3 regions of the Crystallibacter crystallopoietes genome follow, and region 2 is predicted to be linked to each of the others. Evidence: riboswitches for the same ligand, from Rfam matches in the RefSeq annotation. Region 2 holds a riboswitch; each other region holds the start of a gene.
What was found. Region 2 has a riboswitch for S-adenosylmethionine ahead of AC20117_RS03920 (OsmC family protein). Riboswitches for the same ligand answer to the same signal wherever they lie in the genome.
Positions count from the first base shown of each region.

Region 1 (7,621 bases), 960 kb from region 2:
GCATCCACGGCGATGAAGTTCTGCCCGATCTCGGCGGCCAAGTGCGCTGCATCCTCGAACAGGCCCACAGCCTCCGCCCGATGCCCGCTCGCGTTCAGGACCCTTCCGCGCTCCAGCAGGATCCGGGCCAGGACCACCGGTTCGCCGTCGTCAATCCGCTCCAGCAGGTTTAGCGCTTCCACGAACCGGGACTGCATCCCAAGCGCCCGGGCGATCTGGGTGGCGAGCTCATTGCGGTCGGTACGCAGCGCAAATCTGTTGGTGTCCGCCGCCCGCAGCCGCTGTTCCGACCCCTTAGGATCTGAGAAATCCCACAGTTCATCGAGCAGGTCCTGGGAAATCACGCTTCCTCCCGCGCGAGCCTGGTCCAGCCCAGGGATTCGCGGTCGCGGCGGGTCATGCCGGCCACCACCAGATCATAGGAGTCCTCGACCATGTCGCGGATCATGTCGTCCGGAAGCTCGCCGTCGCAGCGGACGCCGTTCCAGTGTGTTTTGTTCATGTGGTACGCGCCGGTGATCTCCGGATGGGCGGCGCGCAGCTGCTCGGCCAGCGCCGGCTCGCACTTGAGGCTGATGCTCAGCGGATCCGCGCCCAGGTCCGAGAGCGCGAACATCTTCGCGGTGCCGCTGCGGGCGCGCACCTTGAACACCGAAAAGTCAGGCCCGAAGGGAAAGTCCTCGAAAGCGCCCGGCAGGTCCAGGCACATGCCGCGCAACGTTGATCCGTCCACCCATCGAGCCTACCGCCGGCGGCCGGGGTCAGGAAGGTCGACGGTCCGTCTGTGGAGAAGTCCGGCTTTCCAAGTCCCGTCCAAGTCTTTGGTGGGAGGATGGTTCCAGGAGTACGACGGCGGCGCTCCCCTGTGGGGGCGCGTTCCCTTTGGCGATATGAGGCAGGCGGAGGTGCGGCGCATGAGCGGCGAAGTGGAGAAGGCGAAGCACCAGGCGAAAAGGGCGAAAGACGGCGCCGAGCAAGCCTCGGAATCGAAAACGTTGGAAGTGGTGGCGCGCTTTGGCTGGGCCGCCAATGGGTTGATGCATCTGCTGATTGGCTATATTGCCTTGCGGCTGAGCCTCGGGGCATCGGGGGAAGCAGACCAGGCCGGGGCGATCTCCCAGCTGGCCAGCACACCTGGAGGGGTCTTCCTGCTGTGGGCCGGGCTCATCGCCTGCGCCGCCTTGGCACTGTGGCAACTAGCCGACGCCGCATTCGGCTACCGCGGGTTGGAAACCAAAAAGAAGTGGGGCAAACGGATCAAGGCAGCCGGTCTGGCTATCGTCTTCGCGGCCATCGGTTTCACGTTCGGCATCTATGCCCTTGGCGGCAAGAGCGACAGCAGTCAATCCTCACAGGACGCCAGCGCGCAATTGATGGCTTTTCCCGGCGGAACGCTGGTGCTGTTCCTGATTGGCGCAGGCATCGCCATCGCCGGAGTCTTCTACATCTACAAGGGCATTACGCAGAAGTTCCTGAAGGATCTGGAGTCCCTGCCACCGGGCGGCGCGAGGATCGGCATCAGCTGGGCCGGCTCTTTCGGCTACGTGGGCAAGGGTGCGGCACTGCTGGTGCTCGGCATCCTGTTCTCGGTTGCAGCGTTCCAGCAGGATCCCGAGGAAGCCAAGGGCCTCGACGGCGCACTGAAGGCCCTAAAGGAACAGCCCTTCGGCGACGCCGCGCTGATTGTGGTGGCCCTCGGCCTCATTTGCTACGGACTGTACCTGGGCGCGCGTGCCCGCTACGGCAAAATGTAGCGGGCACGGCACGGCCTACGTGTGGCCGGGCCTCCTGACGCCGCCCCGGCCTGAGTCAGGAAAGCCTTCCCGGCTGGGTCAGGAAAGCCTTCCCGGCTGGGTCAGGACGCGGAAACGGCTGCGCCGAGGCGGTAGCCGGCACCCCGGTGCTGCTCAGGCAGCCGGTCGCCCTTGCCAAACAGCTTGTTGCGCAGGGTGCCTTCGGCGTACTTGGTCGGGTAGGCACCGCGCTTCTGCAGTTCCGGAACGACGAATTCAACGATGTCCTCAAAGGTGCCCGGGGTGATGGCATAGGCCAGGTTAAAGCCGTCCACGTCGGTCTCGTCCACCCAGTCTATGAGCTTCTTGGCAACTTCTTCGCCGGAACCAACGGTGATAGGCCCAAAACCGCCGACACCGACCCATTCGGCCAGCTGACGGATGGTCCACGGCTTGCCGTCTTCGCCGGAGGCCTTCTGGAACGTCTCCACCGAGGACTGGATGGCGTTGGACTTCACGTTCTCGCCGATCACATCGTCCGGGCCGTAGCTGGACAGGTCCACACCCATCCAGCCCGAAATCAGGGCCAGCGCACCGTTGACGTCGGCGTAGGACTTGTAGTCCTCGAACTTGGCCTGCGCGGTGGCGCTGTCCGGACCGGTGACCACGGTCTGCATGGCGTAGATGCGCACGTCGTAGCGGCCGCGGCCGGCGGCCTCCACCGCATCGCGGATCTTCTTGACCGAGGCGGCCAGCATTTCCTTGGTCGGGCACGTAACGAAGACAGCTTCGGCGTTCTCTGCGGCGAACTCGGTCCCGCGCTTGGAGGCGCCGGCCTGGAAGATAACTGGAGTGCGCTGCGGACTCGGCTCGGTGATGGCGATGCCGGGGACCTTGAAGTACTTGCCCTCGTGGCCGATCTCGTGCACCTTGGCCGGATCCACAAAGATACCGGCTTCCCGGTCCTTGACCACGGCGTCTTCTTCCCAGGAACCTTCGAGCAGCTTGTATACCACTTCAAGGTACTCGTCGGCGTGGGCGTACCGCTCGTCGTGCTCCATCTGGTCCGTCTGGCCCATGTTGCGCGCCGCGGACGGCAGATAGCCGGTGACCACGTTCCAGCCAACGCGGCCGTTCGTCAGGTGGTCCAGCGTGGCCAACCGGCGGGCGAAGGGATACGGATGCTCGTAGGCGGTGCCGGCGGTGAGGCCGAAGCCGAGGTTCTCGGTCACCGCGGCCATGGCCGAAACCAGCATGAACGGATCATTGACCGGGACCTGGGTACCCGCACGGAGCGTGACTTCGTTGGAGCCGCCGAACACGTCGTAAGTGCCCAGCACGTCGGCGATGAAGAGGCCGTCGAAGAGGCCCTCTTCCAGCACCTTCGCCAAATGCGTCCAGTAGCCGATCGTCTTGTAGTCGGCGGACTTGTCCTGGGGATGGCGCCACAGACCGGGTGACTGGTGTCCAACGCAGTTCATGTCGAATGCGTTGAAGCGGATTTGCCTGGCGGCGGGTACCAATGTCATTTCAGACTCCTTCATGACCGTGAAGAGCCCCTACACCGGTAGCTGCGGTCGAAGCGGAAAACCGCGGCGGCTACCGAAAGAATTTTGGATCTCCATCGGTCCTGGCGGTAGCACCTTCCTCAAAGAGGGGGTTGCTGCGGCGTCAACGAGCCAGGTCTCTCAGCCGCTCTGGATGGTTACAGCTCCATTCCACCGCAGTCCGGCGGCGGGCGCGAAATCCCTACGTCATACCGGGTAATCCCCCGGCGGCTTTCGCGCCCGCCGACCGCGACTGCCGTCGGAGCCCCCGTTCAGGACTTGGACGGCGCGTCACCGATGCTGTGCAGCCCCTCGGGCGTGGTGCCGTTGACCTCATAGTCGCCAATGGTCCGCGCCTTGAAGACGGTGGGATTGTGCGTCGCGACGGTCCGGGCGTTGCGCCAATGGCGGTCCAGCGCCTTGCCCTTGGACGTCGCGCTTGCTCCTGTGACGTCAAACAGCTGCCCGGTGGCCTCAAGAACCAGCTCCGGAACAACAATCTGCGCCTTTTCCACAGCGGCTTCCCCGCGGACGTAACGCTGAACGTCGTCGAGCGGGAGGGACTTGTCTGCCGCGGCATCCAGTTCCCGTGCCGCGGTCAGAACCACCGATTCCGCAGCGAATACCTTGGCCGACAGCTGGCCGACGAGTTGAAGGATCAGCGGGTCATTGCGGAACAGTTCGCCGGTTCCGGTGTTAAAGGTCCGCTTGCGGTTCCGCACCAGGATCTTCGCGTCCGCGAGCGCCGCGTTGCCAATTCCGGCCAGTACGGCGAGCAGCACCAACTGGAAGAATGCCGGTTCGTGCGTGCTCGACGGCTTGCGTTCGATAACGTCGGCCGGCTCCACCGCGGCATCGCGGAAGTAGGTTGTCCCCGTTCCGGTCAGCTGCTGGCCGAAGCCGTCCCAGTCGTCAACGATCTCCACACCCGCCTGCTTGGTATTGACGACGGCGTACTGCCGGCCCTCGATACCGTCGGTACTGGCCATGACCGCGATCCACTCCGCGAAGATGCTGCCGGTGGTGTAGTACTTTTCACCGTTGAGCAGCCACCTCCCGCCGTCCCTGACCAGCTTGGTGTTCGTGGTGCCCAGCGCGTTTCCGGCCTTCTCCGTGGCCGCGTTGCCGAAGATCTCGCCGGCCACAATGCGCGGATACCAGCGGCGGGCAAACGCCTCGCCTTCCAGACCAACCGTCTCGACGAAGGCGAAGTGCGAGCGGTACAGGTGGGCGACGCTGGAGTCCGCCGCCGCAAGTTCGATCAGGAGGCGGAAGAAGTGCTCGAAGGAGACGCCGTCGCCGCCATGTTCCACCGGCACCCGCAGTTTCCCGAAGCCGGCGGCGTTCAGCCACGCAACTTGTTCGAACGGCAGGATCCTGTTCAGCTCCCGGTCCAGCGCTCCCTGCGCAATCCGCTCGAAGACCGGCCGGAAGCGGCCGGCCAACCGCTCATAGGTTGCTTCCGCGGTCTCGGTGCGCTCGTTCGCGATAGTCTCCGTCATCGTCTTCCTTCCAAAACCTTGTTCTGTGCTGCCGCTGAGAATTCGTCGAAGGCGCCGCGGTACTGGCGTGCCGGGTGCCGTTCGTTGAGCTGCGGTCCGTTGTAGCCCTCGCCGCGGCCGAACAGCTTTTCCCGGAAGCTTCCCGGCGCGTACTCCGTCTGCGCCAGTCCCCTGCTGCGTAGTTCCGGCAGCACTCCGTCAATGAAGTCCGTGTAGGAACCGGGCAGGATCTGGTTGATGATGTTGATGCCATCCACGCCGGCGTCCTGCCACTGCTCCAGCCGGTCGGCGATCTGTTCCGGGGTTCCCTTGACCCGGTGGGCCCGCCCGCGGAAGTTCGCGACATCACGCAAGGTCGGGTTGCCTCCGGGAACAGATTTGCGCAGGCTCTCCAGGTGTCCCTGCGTGCCTTCCGTCTGGAAATCGCCCAGCGGCGTATCCGGATCCAGTCCGCCCAGATCTACACCGAGGCCGCCGGCGATGTGGGCGATCATCGCTCCGGAGTCCAGGTATTCGTCCAATTCGGCCTCTTTGCGGTCCGCCTCCGACTCCGTGCCGCCGACGATGAAGTGCAGCCCCTGGAAGAACTTCAGGTCCTCGGCCCTGCGCCCGGCAGCAACCGTCTGGCTGCGCACGGCGGCGGTGTATGTGGCGGCGGCGTCGGGATGCGCCGCTAGCATGAAGGTCGCCTCGGCGTTCGCGGCGCAGAACTGCTGGCCGCGGCCCGAGCTCCCGGCCTGGAACAGCACCGGGGTCCGCTGGGGCGACGGCGAAGACAGGTGCGGACCATCGATCGAATACCGTTCGCCGCGGTGGTAAATCTTGTGGACCTTCTCCGGATCCGCGTGGACTCCGGCCGCCTTGTCCTGGACCAGCGCGCCGTCGTCCCAGGAGCCTTCCCACAGTTTGTAGACCGCGGAGACGTACTCTTCGGCCCAGGCGTACCGGTCTTCGTGCGCGGCCAAACCGCCGCCGCCGAAGTTGCGGTGCGCGTTCTCCAAGGCGCTCGTCACGATGTTCCAGGCCGCGCGCCCGTTGGAGATGTGGTCCAGGGTGGACATTTGCCGCGCGAACTGGAACGGATGGCTCTGGATCACCGATGAGGTCGCCGCCAGCCCGATCTCCCGGGTCGCCCCGGCCAGGGCGCCCAGCAGGATGAGCGGATCGTTGGCCGGCACCTGCAGGCCGCGGCGGATGTGCGAGGCCCATCCGCCGTCGTCGTCCCCATAAAGGCCAACGACGTCGGCGAAGAAGAGGGCGTCGAACTTCGCTTCTTCAAGCTGCCGGGCCAGGTCTGTCCATAGCTGCAGGTCATTGAAGCGGTGCTGCTGCGCCTGCGGATGGCGCCACTGTCCGCCCATGATGTGGCTGTTGGTGTTCATGACGAAGGCGCTCAGCAGCAGACGGGGACGCCCCTGCGGGTAGCGCGTACTCTCGGTGGCCAAAACGGGTCCCTTTCTTTGAAGCCATGCGGTTGCCGGGTCGCCGGCTCGGGTCAAGGCGCGGAGACGAGCTCCGGCTGCGCATCTGCCTGCGCGTTTCCGGACAACGGACGGTCCTTGGTCTCGGGAGCCTTGAGCGTGGCGATGATCGTGATGGCCGAGACGCCGAGGAAGTACACGATGACCCAGACCGGATTCCCGCCGCCGGCCGCCAGCAGGGCCGTAGCCACCAAGGGTGCCAGGCCGCCGCCGAGTACCGAGCCGAGCTGGTAGCCGAGGGAGACCCCGCTGAACCGGACCCGGGTGCTGAACAGCTCGGAGAAGAACGCAGCCTGCGGACCGTACATGGCGTCATGTCCGACGTTCAGGCCGAACACCACGCCGAGGACGATCAGGAAGAACACCCCGCTGTCGAGCAGCCAGAAGAACGGGATGACGGCCACGGCGCTGCTGATTGCCCCGAAGAGGTAGACCCTGCGCCGGCCGATGACATCTGACAGCCAGCCCCACAGCGGGACGGTGACCAGGCCCAGCGCGGACGCGATCAGCACGGCGGCCAGGCCGGTGTTGCGGTCCGTACCGGAGACTTGGGTCAGGTACGTCAGGATAAAGACGGTGTAGACGTAGTAGAAGGCGTTCTGCGCAATGCGGAGGCCGGTAGTGAGCGCAACCTGCCGCGGGTGGGTCTTGATGCTTTCCAGCACCGGGCGGTCAGCGACCTTCTCTACCTGCTGCACACGCTTGAACTCTGCGCTGTCTTCGACAGACAACCGGATCACCAGTCCGACGGCGACCAGCAGCAAGCTGGCCACGAATGGGATCCGCCAGCCCCAGGCCAGGAACTGTTCGTTGGTCATGGAGTTCTCCAACACCAGCAGCACGCCCGTGGCCAGCAGCATGCCGGAAGTGGGCCCGAGCTGTGTGGCGCTGCTGGTCAGTCCGCGGCGCTTCGGCTTGGCGTGCTCCACCGTCATCAGGGCCGCACCGGCCCATTCGGCCCCGTAGCCGATGCCCTGGAGAACACGCAGCAGCAGCAACAGTACGGGGGCGACCCAGCCGATCTGTGCGTAGATCGGCAGCAGGCCGATGGCGGTAGTGGCCAGACCGGTCAGCAGCAGCGAGGCAACAAGCACGGTCTTGCGACCGATCCGGTCACCGAAGTGGCCGCCGAGAATGCCGCCGACCGGACGGGCGACGAAGCCGACGGCATAGGTGGCGAAGGCGGCGATGGTGCCGACCAGCGGTTCGGCCGGGGCGAAGAACAATGGCCCGAAAACGGTGGCCGCCGCGAGCCCGTACAGGACAAAGTCATAGCCTTCGATCGTCGTGCCGATGAAGCTGGCTACGGCGACCTTCGTGGTCATTTTCTTCGGCGGGGAAGGGTTTGTGGTGGTGCT
Region 1 covers NZ_CP018863.1:1,764,987-1,772,607, reverse strand. Annotated here, with positions in the region: gene AC20117_RS08435 (hypothetical protein) at 1-344, opposite strand, end outside; gene AC20117_RS08430 (MmcQ/YjbR family DNA-binding protein) at 341-733, opposite strand; gene AC20117_RS08425 (DUF1206 domain-containing protein) at 915-1,754, shown strand; gene AC20117_RS08420 (LLM class flavin-dependent oxidoreductase) at 1,856-3,262, opposite strand; SAM riboswitch class I at 3,352-3,441, opposite strand; gene AC20117_RS08415 (acyl-CoA dehydrogenase family protein) at 3,553-4,782, opposite strand; gene AC20117_RS08410 (LLM class flavin-dependent oxidoreductase) at 4,779-6,164, opposite strand; gene AC20117_RS08405 (MFS transporter) at 6,278-7,621, opposite strand, start outside.
Region 1: linked by a shared signal. The riboswitch ahead of AC20117_RS08420 (LLM class flavin-dependent oxidoreductase) and the one ahead of AC20117_RS03920 (OsmC family protein) in region 2 are both predicted to bind S-adenosylmethionine.

Region 2 (7,621 bases):
CACGGTGACCGCAGCTACAGCTACCAGGATTTCGCCAACGAAGCCCAGCGGCTGGCCAAGGCCATCAGGAACCGGATCGAGCCGGGCGACCGGGTGGCGTTCCTCTGCCCGAATGTTCCTGAACTGCTGATCGCGCACTTCGCTGTGCCGCTGGCCGGCGGCGTGCTGGTGGCACTCAATACCCGCCTGTCGCCGCGGGAAATCCAGTACATTCTGGAACATTCGGAGTCCAAACTGGTGTTCGTGGACTCCGAGTTCCTGGGGTCGTTGGCAGGGATGCAGGCGCAGCTGCCCGAACTCGCCGAAGTCGTGGAAGTCTCCGACAGCACGGTCACACCGGCCCGACCGGTGGCTGCGACCAGCGGCGCCGGCACCCTCGCGACCACCGGCTACGAGCAGTTCCTGGCCTCGGCACCGGCGGAGCCGGATCTGCCCTGGGGCGTGGTTGATGAGCGCACGCCGATCACGCTGAACTACACTTCGGGAACCACGGGACGGCCCAAAGGCGTGCTCTACTCGCACCGCGGCGCCTACCTGAATGCCCTCGGCGAGACTTTCCACAACGGTTTCACCGGCGATACCCGCTACCTATGGACGCTGCCGATGTTCCATTGCAACGGCTGGTGCACCCCGTGGGCCGTCACCGCCGCAGCCGGCACGCACGTTTGCCTGCGTGCCGTCCGCGCCGACGCCGTCTGGGACGCCGTCGACAACCAGGGCATCACCAACCTGTGCGGCGCGCCGACTGTCTGCAGCATCATCGCCGAAGCCGACCAGGCACACCCGTTGGAGTCGCCGCTGCGGCTCACGACGGCGGGAGCACCGCCGTCGCCAACCATCATCGGCAAGCTCGAAGCCCTCGGAATCACGGTTGTCCACGTGTACGGATTGACCGAGGTGTACGGCCCGAACACCATCTGCGAGCACCAGCCGGAGTGGGACTCGCTCCCCGCTGCGGAGCGGGCCGAGAAAATCTCCCGCCAGGGAGTGGGCATGCTGCAGGCGGACAGTGCCCGGGTGGTGGACACCGAGATGAACGACGTGCCCGCGGACGGGAAGAGCATTGGCGAGATCGTCCTGCGCGGCAACAACGTCATGCTCGGGTATTACAAGGATGAGGAAGCCACCGCGGAAGCGTTCCATGGCGGCTGGTTCCATACCGGGGACCTGGGCGTCATGCATGCCGACGGCTACATCCAGCTCAAGGACCGGGCCAAGGACATCATCATCTCCGGCGGCGAAAACATCTCGACGATCGAAGTCGAGCAAGCCATCGTCTCCCACCCCGAGGTGCTGGATGCCGCCGTCGTCGGCGTTCCGCACGAAAAGTGGGGCGAGCGGCCGATGGCATTCGTGATCCGCAGCAGCACCGCCACCGTCAATGATGCGCGCCTGCGCGCTCACCTGCGGGAACGGCTGGCCGGATTCAAGCTGCCGGACCGGATCCTTTTCACCGACGAGCTGCCGCGGACGTCCACCGGCAAGGTGATGAAAGCGGACCTGCGCGCCTCCGCCCTTCAGGCAGCAGCAGCCCAGGACGCTCAAGAGCCTGTCTCATGAGCTAGCCCCGCACGGAGGCGAGCAGCCGGTAACAGTGCGCTGGCTGTCGGAGGGCGGCGATAGGCTGGGTAAAACCTTTCAGCACAACCTCCGGGGGTCAGCATGTCCAATCCGTACCAGCCGTCGAATCTGCCCGGGCCGCAACATCCCGCGCCGGTCTACCAGCAGGTCTACGTCCAGCCCCAGCCGAAGGGCGCCAGCGTCACGGCCATGGTGCTGGGGCTGGTTTCGCTGTTTCTCGGGTTCACTTTCGTAGTGCCCATTGTGGGATTCATCTTCGGCTTGGTCGGGCTGAGCAAGGAACCCGCGGGCAGGGGAATGGCGATCGCCGGACTGGTGCTCAACGGGCTCATGCTGCTGGGCTGGGTGCTGCTGTTCATCTTCGTCTTCGGCATTCTCGGCGCGGTAGCCACGTCCGGCACCATGGCCTGACTTGCTAGTGCGCTCGCCATACCCGGACTTAAAATAGTGGCGTGACCTGTCGGCGTCCTTGCAGGCGGGCACTGCCAGCCATAGGAGAAACACCATGGGTATAGGTAACAGGATCAAGCGGGCCGCCGAGCGGTTGGGCGGCAAGGGCAGGATGGGCACCGGTCATACACCCGGCACCACGCGGGGCAGAACGCGCGGTACTTACGGAGCCGCCGGCACGGAACACGGCAGCATCGGCGGGAAAATCATGGGCGCCCTGAGGAGAAAGCACTGAGCGAACAGATCCACGGGATTCTTGACCGGGCACAGGAAGAAATGCTCTGGGTCGGCCCCGACCACCCCTCGTACCGACTGTTGGCGGAGCTGACCCACGCGGTCCGGGACGCCTGGCAGGAAGGCTTCGAACACGCCCGCCACGGCGCCGCCGAAGACAACCCGTACCGCTACTGATTAGGACGGCGGTGCCGCCTTTCGTCCCCGACCCGGCACCTTGCCGGCACGGGGACGAAAGGCGGCCACCGCCGTCGTTGTCTTGCTGTCAGTGCAGCATATGCTGCCTCAGCGCGAGTAAGCGTGCTTCATCAGCGCGAGCGGACCCGCTCCAACACGTGCTCTTCCGCCAGCGGTCCGGCCTTGATACCGGCGGGCACCCGGAAGAAGTAGACCAGCCCGATGACCCACCACAGGCCGAAGAGGATCCACGGCTCTATGCCCAGCTGAGCCGGCATCCCCGGCATGTACAGGCTGAACAAGGCCACACCCAGCACGGCCGCGGCGATGCCGATCGCGATGCCGCCCTTGCCCTTGCCGCCGATCCGTAGCGGCCGGTCCATCTGCGGTTCGCGGCGGCGCAGGATCAGGAAGGAAATCGCCACCATGGTGTAGGCCAGCACGATGCTCGGCGCACCGGAGTCTACCAACCAGACCAGCATCTCCACACCGAAGAACGGCGCCAGGAAGCTCAGCGCGCCGATGAACAGCAGGGCATTATGAGGGGTGCCGTACTTGGGGTGCAGCTTGCCGAACCAGGCCGGCAGCATCCCGGAGCGCGCCAGCGAGAACATCAGCCGGGACGCGCCCAGCAGCAGCGAGTTCCACGAGGTGAGGATGCCCGCGATACCGCCGGCGATCAGCACCTTGGCCATCATGTCCGAGCCGAACATCGCGCCCACGGCGTCCGCCGTCGCGATGTCCGTCCCGGCCAGCTCGCTGGCCGGCATGGCCGACGACGTGGTCAGCACCACCATGACATACCAAATGGTGGCCAGGATGACCGAGACCACCACGAGCCGGCCGATCTGGCGGGCCGGAATGTTCACTTCCTCCGCGGACTGCGGAATCACGTCGAACCCGATGAAGAGGAACGGCACCACCACGAGCACCGCGAAGAAACCGGTCATACCGCCGTTGAAGAACGGTTCCATGTTGGAGATCTCGCCGCCGGTGAAGGCGCCGGCGATCATGACCAGGCCGATGGCCAGCAGGAACAGCACCACGAAGGTCTGCACAATGCCGGCTTCCTTCACACCGCGGATGTTGATCCAGGTAATAACGACGGCGGCAACGGCACCTACCAGCGCCCACGTCAGGTGGACGTCGAAACCGGCGACGTTCCAGAGCTTGACCTGGCTGAGGTTGGGAAAGATATATTGGACGGTCCGCGGGAGCGCCACCGCTTCGAAGGCCACGATGGTCACGTAGCCGCCGATGATGGCCCAGGAACCGATGAAGGACGGGCGCGGGCCCATCGCGCGCATGATGTAGTTGTGCTCGCCGCCGGCCTTGGGCATCGCCGCGCACAGCTCGGCATAGGTCAGCCCGACCACGGCCATGATGATGCCGCCCGCAAGCATGGCCGTCACCGAGCCCATGGTTCCGGCGGACTCCAGCCAGCCTCCGGTCAGGACCACCCAGCCGAAGCCGATCATGGCCCCGAAGCCCAGGGCGAGGACGTCGAAGCGCCCCAGTACTTTCTTTAGTGAGGGTTCGGATTCGTGTTGTGACACAGCCACGCCGATGCCCCTTTCTCGTTCAGATGCCGTTCAGGCATGGGAAATTGCCGGCGACGCGAGGGTGGCGCCGATCACGGCAAGAGTAACTGCACGACATTACTACGATGTTTCGCCCTGAAACGGCCATGTTGCGTTGGCTGCGTCTTATTGCCCAGCGCGGCCGGCGCTGGACAGTGCTGAGGGCGGCAGCATGAGCATGCTGCCGCCCTCAGTCAGCTATCGGCTGGTGCGGGCTGTGCGGCCCGCGGCTAGGGGTTGTGCTGGACTACGAAATCCCCACCGGGGAAGACCACGGATTCGTGGCCGTCGTCGAACCGCACGAAGTACGGAGGAGCGCCGTCATCTCCCCTGACCTCGACGATTTCCCCGTGCCGGTCGGACGACTCGACGGTCCGGCCGCGGACAATGATCCTGTTGCCTGGCGATGCCTTCATCGTGAATTACCTCCTGGCCCTAGGGTACGAGGGACCGCGCCGAAGGGGAATAGCCGGAGCTACTTCTTGAAGACCTCGGCGCTGACCGGAGTGGGATTGGCGAAGAGATCCAGCACCGGGCAGTGCGCGTCTACCGTGCGGCGCAGCTCCTCGTAGCGTTCCTGCGTTTCGGGGCCGTTGATGTTCACGCTCAACCGCACCGCGCTGAAGCCGGGGCGCACACTCCGATCGGCGCCGAACAGGCCCTGCACGTCCAGATCGCCCTCGGCGTCGATGCTGATCTCGTCGAAACGGATGCCTAGCTGGTGTGCGTACAGCCGGTAGACCACTACCTGGCATGAAGCCAGGGCGCCCAGCGCGTACTCCACCGGGCTGGCAGCGGTATCCTCGCCGGCCAGGCCCGCCGGTTCGTCAACGGAAAACTCGTGTTTGCCCGCGGTGACACGGGTGGCCACCGGGCCGGTTCCCTGGCCTGCCACCTTGAACGTCAGCTTGGCGTTGGCGGTGTCTTCAGCGATCTTGCCGGTCCAGAAGGCGCCGGCCTCATCCAGACGGGTGGCACGATCTTCGGCCAGGTCGCGGAGAGCTGTTTCAGTCATGGTTGAATCCTTCCTGTCGGCGCACGCCGGAGCAGGGCGCCATACTTACGCCTCCCGTTTGGGCCGGCGTCGAATCTTCACCTGGGGCACCCCGCTACAGCTACGAGGGTTGCCGTCCAACCGGCCAGGGCCGAAGGTTGGAACTCTTGATTCTGTGTCCGATTCTGCATGGTGCAGCACGGTACGTTCAACCGTTTTGTAACACGAGGACTTCTATAGTTCCTAGCGGCCCAGCTCGCCTTCGGGCCGGCCAACCTGGCCTTCGGGCTGGTGTTTGTCGCCGGGGATCCGGGCCCGGTCATACTCCGGACTGCCGGGTACGGGCTCCGTCTTGTGTTCGTCCTCGGCTGGCTTCTTGGGCGGTTCGCGGAAGTAGTCAGCGTTGGCCAGGTTCCAGTCTTCGCTCCAGCCGCGGGGAGGATCCTTGAGCAGTTCGCCGGGCTCCATCCAGTTGTAGATGTTCTCGTAGGAGCGCGTGGTCAGATGGTCCACGCGGCGCCGAAGCATCCGCGGCGAGACCTCGTCCGGGGATTTGCAGCCCATCGACGCCATGATCTGGACGCTCTCGTCCACAGTGAGCTTCTGGTAGTTGAAAACGCGCTGGCCCTTGTCCTCGACGTTGAGCGCGCGCACCAGCCGCGGGTTCTGCGTGGCCACGCCCACCGGGCATTCGTTGGTATGGCATTTCTGCGCCTGGATGCAGCCGGTGGCCATCATCATGGTCCGCGCGCTCATGGTGAAGTCCGCGCCTTCGATCAGGCGCTTGACGATGTCCGAGCCGGAGGCGACCTTCCCCGCGGCGGCAATGCGGACGCGCTCCCGCAGCCCCACGCCGACCAGGGCGTTGTGCACCAGCATCAGGCCCTCCGTCAGCGGCGTGCCCACGTTGTCCTGGTACTCCAGCGGCGCCGCGCCGGTGCCGCCTTCGGAACCATCGACGACGATGAAATCCGGCGTCACCTTCTCCTCCAGCATCGCCTTGCAAATGGCGAGCACGTCCACCCGCGAGCCCACGCACAGCTTGAAGCCGATGGGCTTTCCATCGGAAAGCTCGCGCAGCTGCTTGACGAAGCGGATCAGTTCCCGCGGCGTGCCGAAGGCGCTGTGGCTGGCAGGCGACACGCAGTCGACGCCCATCTCCACGCCGCGGGCTTCGGCGATCTCCGGGGTGACTTTAGAACCCGGCAGGACACCGCCCAGACCGGGCTTGGCCCCCTGCGAAAGTTTGATGCTGATGCCCTTGACCTCGGGACGCGCCGCCTTCGGGATGAAGGCTTCTGGGCTGAAGTGTCCGTCTTTGTCCCGCGCGCCGAAGTAGCCTGAACCTATCTCCCAGATCAGGTCGGCACCGTATTCGAGGTGGTACTTCGTCAGGCCGCCTTCACCGGTTTCCTGCACAAAACCGCCGAGCGCCGCACCCTTGTTCATCGCGAGCACGGCATTCTTCGACAGCGAGCCGAAGCTCATGGAAGAGACGTTGAACAGCGAAATATCGTAGGGCTGCCTGCAATCAGGCCCGCCCAAGGGTATCCGGGGATGCTGCTTGGGTGGCGCCACCGGAGCGGTGGAATGGATCAGGTATTCGTAGCCGATCTGGTTCACTTCGCGCTCCGTGCCGAAGGCCTTGTGGCTGTTCTCGCCCTTGGCACGCGCATACACCAGCGACCGCACATCGCGGTTGAACGGCTTTCCGTCCACGTTCCGCTCGACAAAGTACTGCTGGATTTCCGGCCGGATGGATTCCAGCACGTACCGCATATGCCCCAGGATGGGGTAGTTCCGCAGGATCGAGTGCCGGGTCTGGACCACGTCCCAGATCCCGATCACCAAGAGCGCAACAACGACGGCGGCCAGCACCCACCAGCCAACGGAGCCGAACGACGCGGCCACGATGGTAATAAAGCCCAGCACCGCAAGAACAACAAAAACCAAAAAGCGTGCCATGGCCCGAGTCTACGACCGACGCCGAAGGAACCGGACGGATCAGGCGGATTCGTCCGGTTCCGGGCGTAGGCACGGCTCAGGCACAGCGCTCAACCTTGACCGTCAGGCGCAGCAGTCGGCTGGCTGCCGCCCAGCCGGTGCGGGTGCCGATAGCGCTCCCCGCCTCAGCCGTGGCATCAAGCTGTGGAACCAGGCCCGCGCACGATTATCGCTTGCGTAGGCTGTTACCGCTGGGGCTACGACTTCGCTCTTGACTGGAGCCACGGACTTGGCCCTGTTCTTCGGCGACCGCAGGGCAGTCCCATTCCCTTGGTACCGCGAGCGCTGGCGGGTCCGCTCTGCCTGCGCCATCAGCTGCTGCAGTTCAATGTTGTGGATCTTCAGCCAGTATTCCGGAGGCTGGAGGCTCATGGCTGGTCCTGCTTTCTTCACGGATTCCGATGGGTCTTAGCGTCAACGCCGCGCCTACCGGATTCCATGGCCGGAAAACTGCCAGTTATCGTCGAATTCCTGCCATTGCTCCCCTGCCGCTAAATAACGACGTCGAACTCCGCCGCCGCTGATAGTTGGCCGTTCACCTGCACTTGGAGTAGGTGGCGGCCGGCGTAGTGCACGCGGGTGGTCATCGGCCGGAGTGCAT
Region 2 covers NZ_CP018863.1:800,870-808,490, forward strand. Annotated here, with positions in the region: gene AC20117_RS03895 (long-chain-fatty-acid--CoA ligase) at 1-1,560, shown strand, start outside; gene AC20117_RS03900 (DUF4190 domain-containing protein) at 1,663-1,992, shown strand; gene AC20117_RS03905 (hypothetical protein) at 2,087-2,266, shown strand; gene AC20117_RS24095 (hypothetical protein) at 2,308-2,442, shown strand; gene AC20117_RS03910 (APC family permease) at 2,574-3,920, opposite strand; gene AC20117_RS03915 (DUF1918 domain-containing protein) at 4,253-4,438, opposite strand; gene AC20117_RS03920 (OsmC family protein) at 4,498-5,037, opposite strand; SAM riboswitch class IV at 5,074-5,189, opposite strand; gene AC20117_RS03925 (FMN-binding glutamate synthase family protein) at 5,260-6,981, opposite strand; gene AC20117_RS03935 (DNA alkylation repair protein) at 7,512-7,621, opposite strand, start outside.

Region 3 (7,621 bases), 1.6 Mb from region 2:
CCGGTTCATCGTGTTGGAACATCATGCACCCATTCTTCTACACGGCGTAGAAAGAGGGAATGGTTTTATCGTCCGCGATCACAGCCCCAGATGAGGACTAATCCGGCAGGCACAGTCCAATGAAGGCGCCCAACTCTTCAAGTCCTTCCGGCTTGCTAGGGAGATAGCTGGTCAGTTCCCGGGAACGGACGACGACGGCCCGCCACTGCCCGCGGGAAACAGCTACATTGGTCCGATTGCGGTTGAGCACGAACTCCATTCCGCGCGGCGCTTCGGACGGTGCCGATACTGCCGTCGACACGATCACCACCGGCGCTTCCTGGCCCTGGAACTTGTCCACGGTTCCCACCCGGACACCGCCCAGTCCGGCTGACTCAAGCCGGTGCCGGATCAGTTGGACCTGGGCGTTGTACGGCGCCACCACCAGGATGTCACCGGCGCCCAGCGGCCGGGTCGTGCCGCCGTCCGTCCACTGCAGACCGAGATGCCGATGGACCTGCCGGAGAACTTCAGCGGCTTCCTCGGCCGATGAGGTCGAATTTCCCTGGTGCTCCAGCAGGATGCATTCCACTCCCGCTGGCACGCCCTGCAGCCGGCGCCCGTCCGCCGCCGGTGCACTATGCAGGCGGCCTTCATAGGCGAGCCGCGAGACTGCGGCACACAAAGCCGGGTGCATCCGCCACGTCAGCGCGAGGAAATAGCCCAGCTCGGGCGGCAGTGTGGCGTGACCGGCCGACAGCCAGCCCAGCGCGGACGTATCCACCGGTTCCGGGTGGGTGGCCTGGGTGACCTGCGGCAACTGCTGCGGATCTCCCAGCAGGAGCAGGCGCCGGGTGGCACGGGAGACGGCCAGGGTGTTGGCCAGCGAAAACTGTCCGGCTTCGTCGATAACCAGCAAATCCAGCGACCCTGGCGGAACTTTGCTGCCGGTCATCGTCCAGGCTGTGCCGCCGACAAGCGTCCCGCCCGGTTCCGTGAGCAACCGTTCCACGTCGGCGTCCGTGCGGTTCCGCCACGGGACGTTCTCCCCATTGAGCTTCTTGGCCACACGCTCCAGCGGGACGCGGCCCTTCTCCACCGCCGCCTTCATCATGTTTTCCACGACCGCGTGGGACTGTCCGACCACGCCAACCTTCCAGCCCTGCGCCACCAGGCGGCCGATGACATGGGCGCCAATATGCGTTTTGCCGGAGCCGGGCGGCCCTTGCACCGCCAGGTAGGAACGATCCAATGCCTGGACGGCGGTGGTGATCGCATCGATGTAGCCGTCCGGCTCCTGTCCAACGACCGGCAGCGACGCCAGGTTGCGCAGCCGAGGCGGAACCCTGCGGAGCAGATCGAGTGCCGGATGCGGCGGAAGCTGAGGCAACCCGCCGCTCACGAGTCCGGCAAGGTCCGCCAGTGCTTGCTTCAGCGACGTGGTGGCCGGCGGCTGGTTCGGCGACAGTGCCATCGGCAGCTGGTCATACGGATCCGCCTTGGACGGCAGCCGCTCCTGGACCAGCAGGACATCCTTGTCGCCGGCCGCATCCAAATCGATGACCTGCGTTTCAAAGCAGTAGCTGCGCTGGTCGACGCCGGTGTCCTTGGCCTGCAGGAAGTCCGGAAACGGCCGGTCGTAGAGCCGGCACAGCGAGGTGCCTTCCTTGATGGTCGAGCCGGGGGCCAGTGTTCCGGTCAGCCGGAGAACGCGGACACGATTCCGCTTCCCCGGCGGCACGGCCCACTCCTCAACAACCTCCGCGTCCTGCACGATGAACACGTCCCTCGTGTCGGCCCAGTCCGGCACCGGCGCGTTCAGCCGGTCGAAATGGCTCCACCAGAACTGCTTGTCCTCGCGCCGGTGGTAACCGACCGCCGCGGCAACCATGGCGATGGCCTGGTCATCATCGGACAGTGGCTTACCCGTATGGGCGGCCTTTTCCGCTGCGGCGGCCACGTGGTCCAGCAGCCGTTGTTCGTTCTGGGACGGCTCGTCCGAAACCTCGGGTGCCTTCCCGCCGTCGGCTGCGGCGGCACCATCAGCCGTCGAGCCGGGCTGGATGCCCCGTTCGGCCGCCAGCTTGAGCAGCCAGTTGCGCAGTTCGAGGGTGGAGACGCAGTCGTATTCGTTGTAGTCGCTGATTCCCGCGAGGATCTTCGCCGCCTCATCGGCCCGGCCGGCATCACGTGCCTCGCAGTAATGGGCATAGGCCACCACCGAGCCCCCGGCGTCCGTCACATCTCCGCTGCGCAGGTTGCTACCCATGTACAGCGGCTCGAGCTTCTTGATGCTGTAGGAGTTCTCCGAGATCCGCAGGCTGTTGCGCACCGTATCGTAGAGGTCGACCAGCACGCCTTCGCGCAGCAGCCCGTCCACGGCGTCCTCGCCCAGGACATGCTGCAGCGACAGCCGGCGCAGGGCCGCCTTTTCATAGTTGGCGTAGTGGTAGATGTGCAGGTCCGGATACCGTTCGCGCCGCTGCGCCACGTAATCCAGGAAACTGGCCAGGGCCCGGCCTTCCTCCGCACGGCTGTGCGCCCAGAACGGCAGGAACGGCGGCTTGTCCCGCGGCGAGACCGGGTTCTCCACCACGCCGAACAGGTACTCAAGGCCCCAGACGCCGGCGGCATCCTGCCAGAGCGGATCCCCCTCGAAGTCGAAGAAAATGTCACCCTCGCTGGGGCGGGGGAGCGCGGCCAGGGCGTTCTGCTCCAAGACCCTGTAGGCGACCTTATGGGGTTCGCCGTCTTTGTCCGTGAACTCGACCGATCCGTCCGGCTCCTGGACACCGGTCTGCATCCGCGCCTGGTCCCGCAGCCTGGCCAACGTCCCGCCGGAACCTTCGCCCGCTGGCAGCGGCATGGCGGCGAAATCGTCGATGGTGCGGATCCCGTCTGCCATCAGTTGCCGCCGGCGGGTGGTGCTCATGTGCGAAACCATCAGCAGGTCCCGGTGCAGTTTGACCTGCTCCGAGCAGTAATCGCAGCGGCCGCAGGCCGTATAGCGTTCGTCATTCCAGGCCACCGCATCCGGCTGCCCGCGGTGCTGGCCGGTGATGGCCAGGAACCGGGCCCGGCGTTCCTTGAAGGCGGGCAGGATGTCCGTCAGGCTGTGGTTGCTGTGCACGCCGTTTCCCAGCACCAGCGTGACCGTGGGGGAGGGCGTGATTCCGGCTTTGGCGAGCTGGTCGCCGTAGGCGGCAAGCTGCAGCAGGGCGGTCACCTTGGCGTGGCGGGCCAGCTTGGTGTCATACACCGCGTAACGCAACGTCCCGCCGTCGTTCTCCTTCACGAGGAAATCCGAGCGGCCGTGGAAGGTGCCGTCAAAAAAGGATGCCTGGAACACAACGTCCGCCCCGGTCTCCAGGGCTGCAATGGATTCGGCATGCTTGGCGGTGAGCTCCGGGCGGGTGTAGCCGGTGGTTTCGGCAATCTCCACAACGCCGACCCCGAACCGGTCCTTGAATTCCTGCAGCACCCGGTGCTCATGGACATCGCCGAGCACGGCCGTCCGCTCCAGCATCTCGTCCGGAGCGAAGACGGCCTTGGGCGTGCGGCCCAGCTTCTCGTCCAGCTTCCGCAGCAGCTGGTACTCGCAGCCGGCGGCGACCACCAGGTCACTGGCAGTGAAGACCAGCTCCGGTTCGGCACCGGCTGATTCGGATTCAAGCAGGAACACAAGGCCTCCCGGGCTGACGGTGCCGCCGGCGCCGGAATCCCTGAGTTGATTTCCGGCGTCCGCGATGTTGATAGACGTAATTAACTTCTACCAGCCCGGTCTGACAACTTATGACGATATTGCGGCGGTTACCTGTCCGCGGGGTCCATTTCCATCCGCACCAGCGAAAAGAAGCGGTTGCCAGCGCCGCTGCGGGTGCTGGGAATGAGCAGTTTTGCGTACTTCTCGCACCACTGGGCGGTGCCGTCGGAGTCCAGGGCGGCCTTTTGTACAGCGTCGATGTCCTCTGAGTAGAACATCTTCTGTACGCCCTGCTGGCAGAACTGCACCAGGCTGAGCTCGGCTTCAATGTGGATCCGGACATCCACCCATTCGTCAAAGATGCTTTCGTCCGGAAGGCTCGCGGCCTGGTCGGTGTGGTTGCGGTCGTGTGCTGTTGAGTATGTATTCATCATTTCGTTCTCTCGATAGTTCTTGCCCGCACGGGTCCCCCTTAGAACCTCGTCGTTCTGCGAATATGCAGGCCGCTTCGTCATCCGAACCACCCACGAACATGGGGTTGGTGCGTGACCGGTCGGAGCCTTTGCAACACCACCGGCTAGCCGACTGTGTTGCCCGTCACATCTCGTGAAGCACTCCTACTATATGGTCACGGACGCAGATAGCCAAACGATTGCCCACAGGTAAACATTCGGATTGGGCAAGATGTCGCTCCAAGTCGCTGGTTCTCGTCCTGTTACACAGCATGAACAACAGTGCGTGACGCAGGTGCCAAACCCGTGGCATACTCTCAACAGCTTCAGGAACTGCGGTCGCTAAGCTCCGACTTGGCCGCATACCAACCCCACGCTCTCTGGGTGGTTCGGATGACGAAGCGGCCTGCATTCGCCGTTGGCAGATGGTGCGGGCAAGAGCACGCGAAAGGACCGGTGCCCGGCACCGTTTTTCATGACCAGTATTTCCCCTGCGCGCCAGGATCTGCGCGTAATGAGCCTCAATGACTACGAGCAAGTAGCAGCCGCCCGGGAGGATTTTGTTGATTTCCTCCTGCGCACCGGCCGCGCTGCCGCCGCCAGGTCTGCTGCCGCCGGCCCGATCAACCCGGGCTCGTGAGGGAGCAAGCCGGCCTGCTGCTTGATACGGATGTGGTGACGGAGGTGCGTAGCGCCGAGCCGCACGCCGCCGTCGTCGATTTCCTGCAGCAGCGCCGACACCTGCGCATCTTCATCTCCGCGTTGACCGTTGGGGAACTGCGAGCCGCGCACGCCCAGCAGGAAACAGCGTCAAACAACGACGACGGCCGCTGGCTTGCGGAGCTGACCAAGCGCTTTGATGGCTTCATCCTGCCGGTGGACCTGAAGGTCGCGACGGTCTGGGGGCCAATGTCCAGCCGCCCGGATGTTCCGGCGGTGGAGTCGCTGATCGCGGCCACGGCCGTCCGGTACTGCCTGACGGTGGTGTCCCGCAACGTTGCCGGCTACAGCAAGCTTGCCGTGCCGGCCATCGATCCGTGGCAAGTGGGCCGGTACGCCGTGGCGCAGACCCCGGCTCCGGACCATAAGCCCGGGTAGTTCGCTAGCCAGGGTAACTGTGGAAGCGGGCGCAACTGGATAGGCTTTCCTTATGTTCCGGTACACCTTGCGCCAGATCCAGTACTACGTGGCCGTCGCGGAGTCCGGCTCCATCAGCGGCGCCGCACAGGCCTGCCATGTGTCGCAGGCGGGAATGTCGCTGGCCATCAACGAGCTGGAAAAGGCCGTCGGGACCCAGCTGATCGTCCGGCGGAAGGCGAAAGGCATTACCCTGACCACCGCCGGGCGGGGCTTCCTGAAGGACGCGCAGGTGCTCCTGCGCGAAGCCGAGGAGATCCAGGCCCGGATCGAGGAGCGGCACGGCGAGCTGGCCGGGCCGCTGGCGATCGGCTGCTACACCACGCTCTCGGCTTTCTGGGTCCCGTTGATGACGGCGGGTTTCGCGGCACCGAATCCCAAACTGGAGCTCACCATCACCGAAGGAGCGGCCGACGAGCTGCAGCTGCAGATGCTGGAGGGCAGGCTCGACGCCGTGCTGACCCACACGCGGCATGTCACCGGCGGCGCGGAAATGCGGGTGATCAAGGAAGGCCGGCCCTATATCCTGCTGGGGGCGGAGCACCGGTTGGCCGGCCGCGCGAAGATCGCCCTGCCGGAGCTCGCCTCGGACGACATGGTGCTGCTGGACATTCCCTCGGTGCGCGATAACCAGCTGCCGAACCTGCGCGACGCCGGGCTCGACCCGAAAATTGCCTGGCGGTCGACCAGTTTTGAAGCTGTGCGCGGGATGGTGGCCCGTGGACTGGGCTATACGGTCCTGGTCCAGCGGCCTCCGCTGGATGTCAGCTACGAAGGCTTGCCGCTGGTCTGCGTTCCCATCGACGGGCATATTGGCCACAGCGACATCTGTTTCGCCTACCCGGGGCGCCAGCGGTTAAGCCGGCGCTTGACCGCGCTGATGGATTATTGCGCCCAGAGCGTCGGCGCTGGCGACGGGGCAGCGGGGCGGTAGAGCAGGGAGGAGGCCGGGCTGACCGGGCGGCTGAACCGGAAGCGGCTGAGCCGAAACGCCGCTAACCGAAACGCCGCTTAACCAAGCGGTGCCGGCTCCCGCAGGAACCGGCACCGCCGTCGTCGTACTTTTATTTCATTTCACTGCTCAGGTCCATGTTCTTGCCTTCCTTGGTGGCCAGCACACAGACGGCCGCCACAACGAAGGACAGGAGCCAGACCAGGCCGACCAGCCACAGCTCCCCGCCGGCGACGATGACCAGACCGGAGACGATCATCGGCGTGAAGCCCGCGCCGAGGGTCGAGGAAGACTGGTAGGTCAGCGAGGCGCCCGTGTAGCGCATCCGGGTGGGGAAGAGCTCGGCCACGAAGGCACCGAACGGGCCGAAGATGACGCCCTGGATGATGCCGTTGGCCAGGAACAGGCCGATGGCGAAGCCCCACAGCGTGTCGGTCTGCAGCAGCCACAGGATGGGGTAGGCCAGGACGGCGCCGGCGATCATGCCGGCCAGCATGACCGGCTTGCGGCCGTACTTATCGCTCAGGCGGGCCGCGAACCAGATGGCCACGATGGTCAGGGTGGCGCCGACGGCCTTGATGTTGAGGACCGAGGTGGTGTCCACGCCCGCTTCGATGATGTAGGAGACGGCCCACACCGTCATCAGGCCCTGCACGGTGTAGGAGCTCATGCCGGCCAGTACGCCCAGCACCAGGTTCTTCGGGTACTTGGTGACGACCTCGACGAACGGGATCTTCTTCTTTTCCGCGGTGGCTTCGAGTTCCAGGAACAGCGGTGTCTCGGCAACCTTGAGCCGGATGACCAGGCCCACGGCGATCAGCACGAGGCTCAGCAGGAACGGAATCCGCCAGCCCCAGCTCATGAACGCTTCCTCGGGCAGGGTGGAGAAGGCCGAAACGGTCAGCGTGGCCAGCACGGCGCCGGCGGGACCGCCCATATTGGCGAAGCTGGCGGCGAAACCGCGGCGCTTGGCCGGGGCGTGCTCGAGGGCAACCAGCATGGCTCCGCCCCATTCACCGCCGACGGCGAGTCCCTGGACAAGCCGCAGCAGCACCAGCAGGATGGGCGCCGCCATACCGATCTGCGCCGTGGTGGGCAGCAGGCCGATGAGCGTGGTGCCCGCACCCATCAGGGTCATGGACACGATCAGGACGGTCTTGCGGCCGATCCGGTCGCCGAAGTGGCCGAAGATCGCTCCGCCCAGCGGGCGGGCAACGTAGCCGACGGCGAGGGTGCCGAAGGACATGAACAGCCCGACGGCGGGGGAGACGTTCGCGAAGAACACCTGGTTGAAGACGATGGACGCTGCCATCGCATACAAGATGAAGTCGTAGAACTCGATGGCGCTGCCGATGAAGCTGGAGGCCAGGATACGGCGCATCTGCTTCGTGTTCAGGC
Region 3 covers NZ_CP018863.1:2,379,139-2,386,759, forward strand. Annotated here, with positions in the region: gene AC20117_RS11115 (pyridoxamine 5'-phosphate oxidase family protein) at 1-25, opposite strand, end outside; gene AC20117_RS11120 (TM0106 family RecB-like putative nuclease) at 98-3,661, opposite strand; gene AC20117_RS11125 (hypothetical protein) at 3,790-4,116, opposite strand; SAM riboswitch class IV at 4,127-4,294, opposite strand; SAM riboswitch class IV at 4,459-4,581, shown strand; gene AC20117_RS23290 (hypothetical protein) at 4,610-4,774, shown strand; gene AC20117_RS11130 (PIN domain-containing protein) at 4,771-5,232, shown strand; gene AC20117_RS11135 (LysR substrate-binding domain-containing protein) at 5,285-6,205, shown strand; gene AC20117_RS11140 (MFS transporter) at 6,336-7,621, opposite strand, start outside.
Region 3: linked by a shared signal. The riboswitch ahead of AC20117_RS11125 (hypothetical protein) and the one ahead of AC20117_RS03920 (OsmC family protein) in region 2 are both predicted to bind S-adenosylmethionine.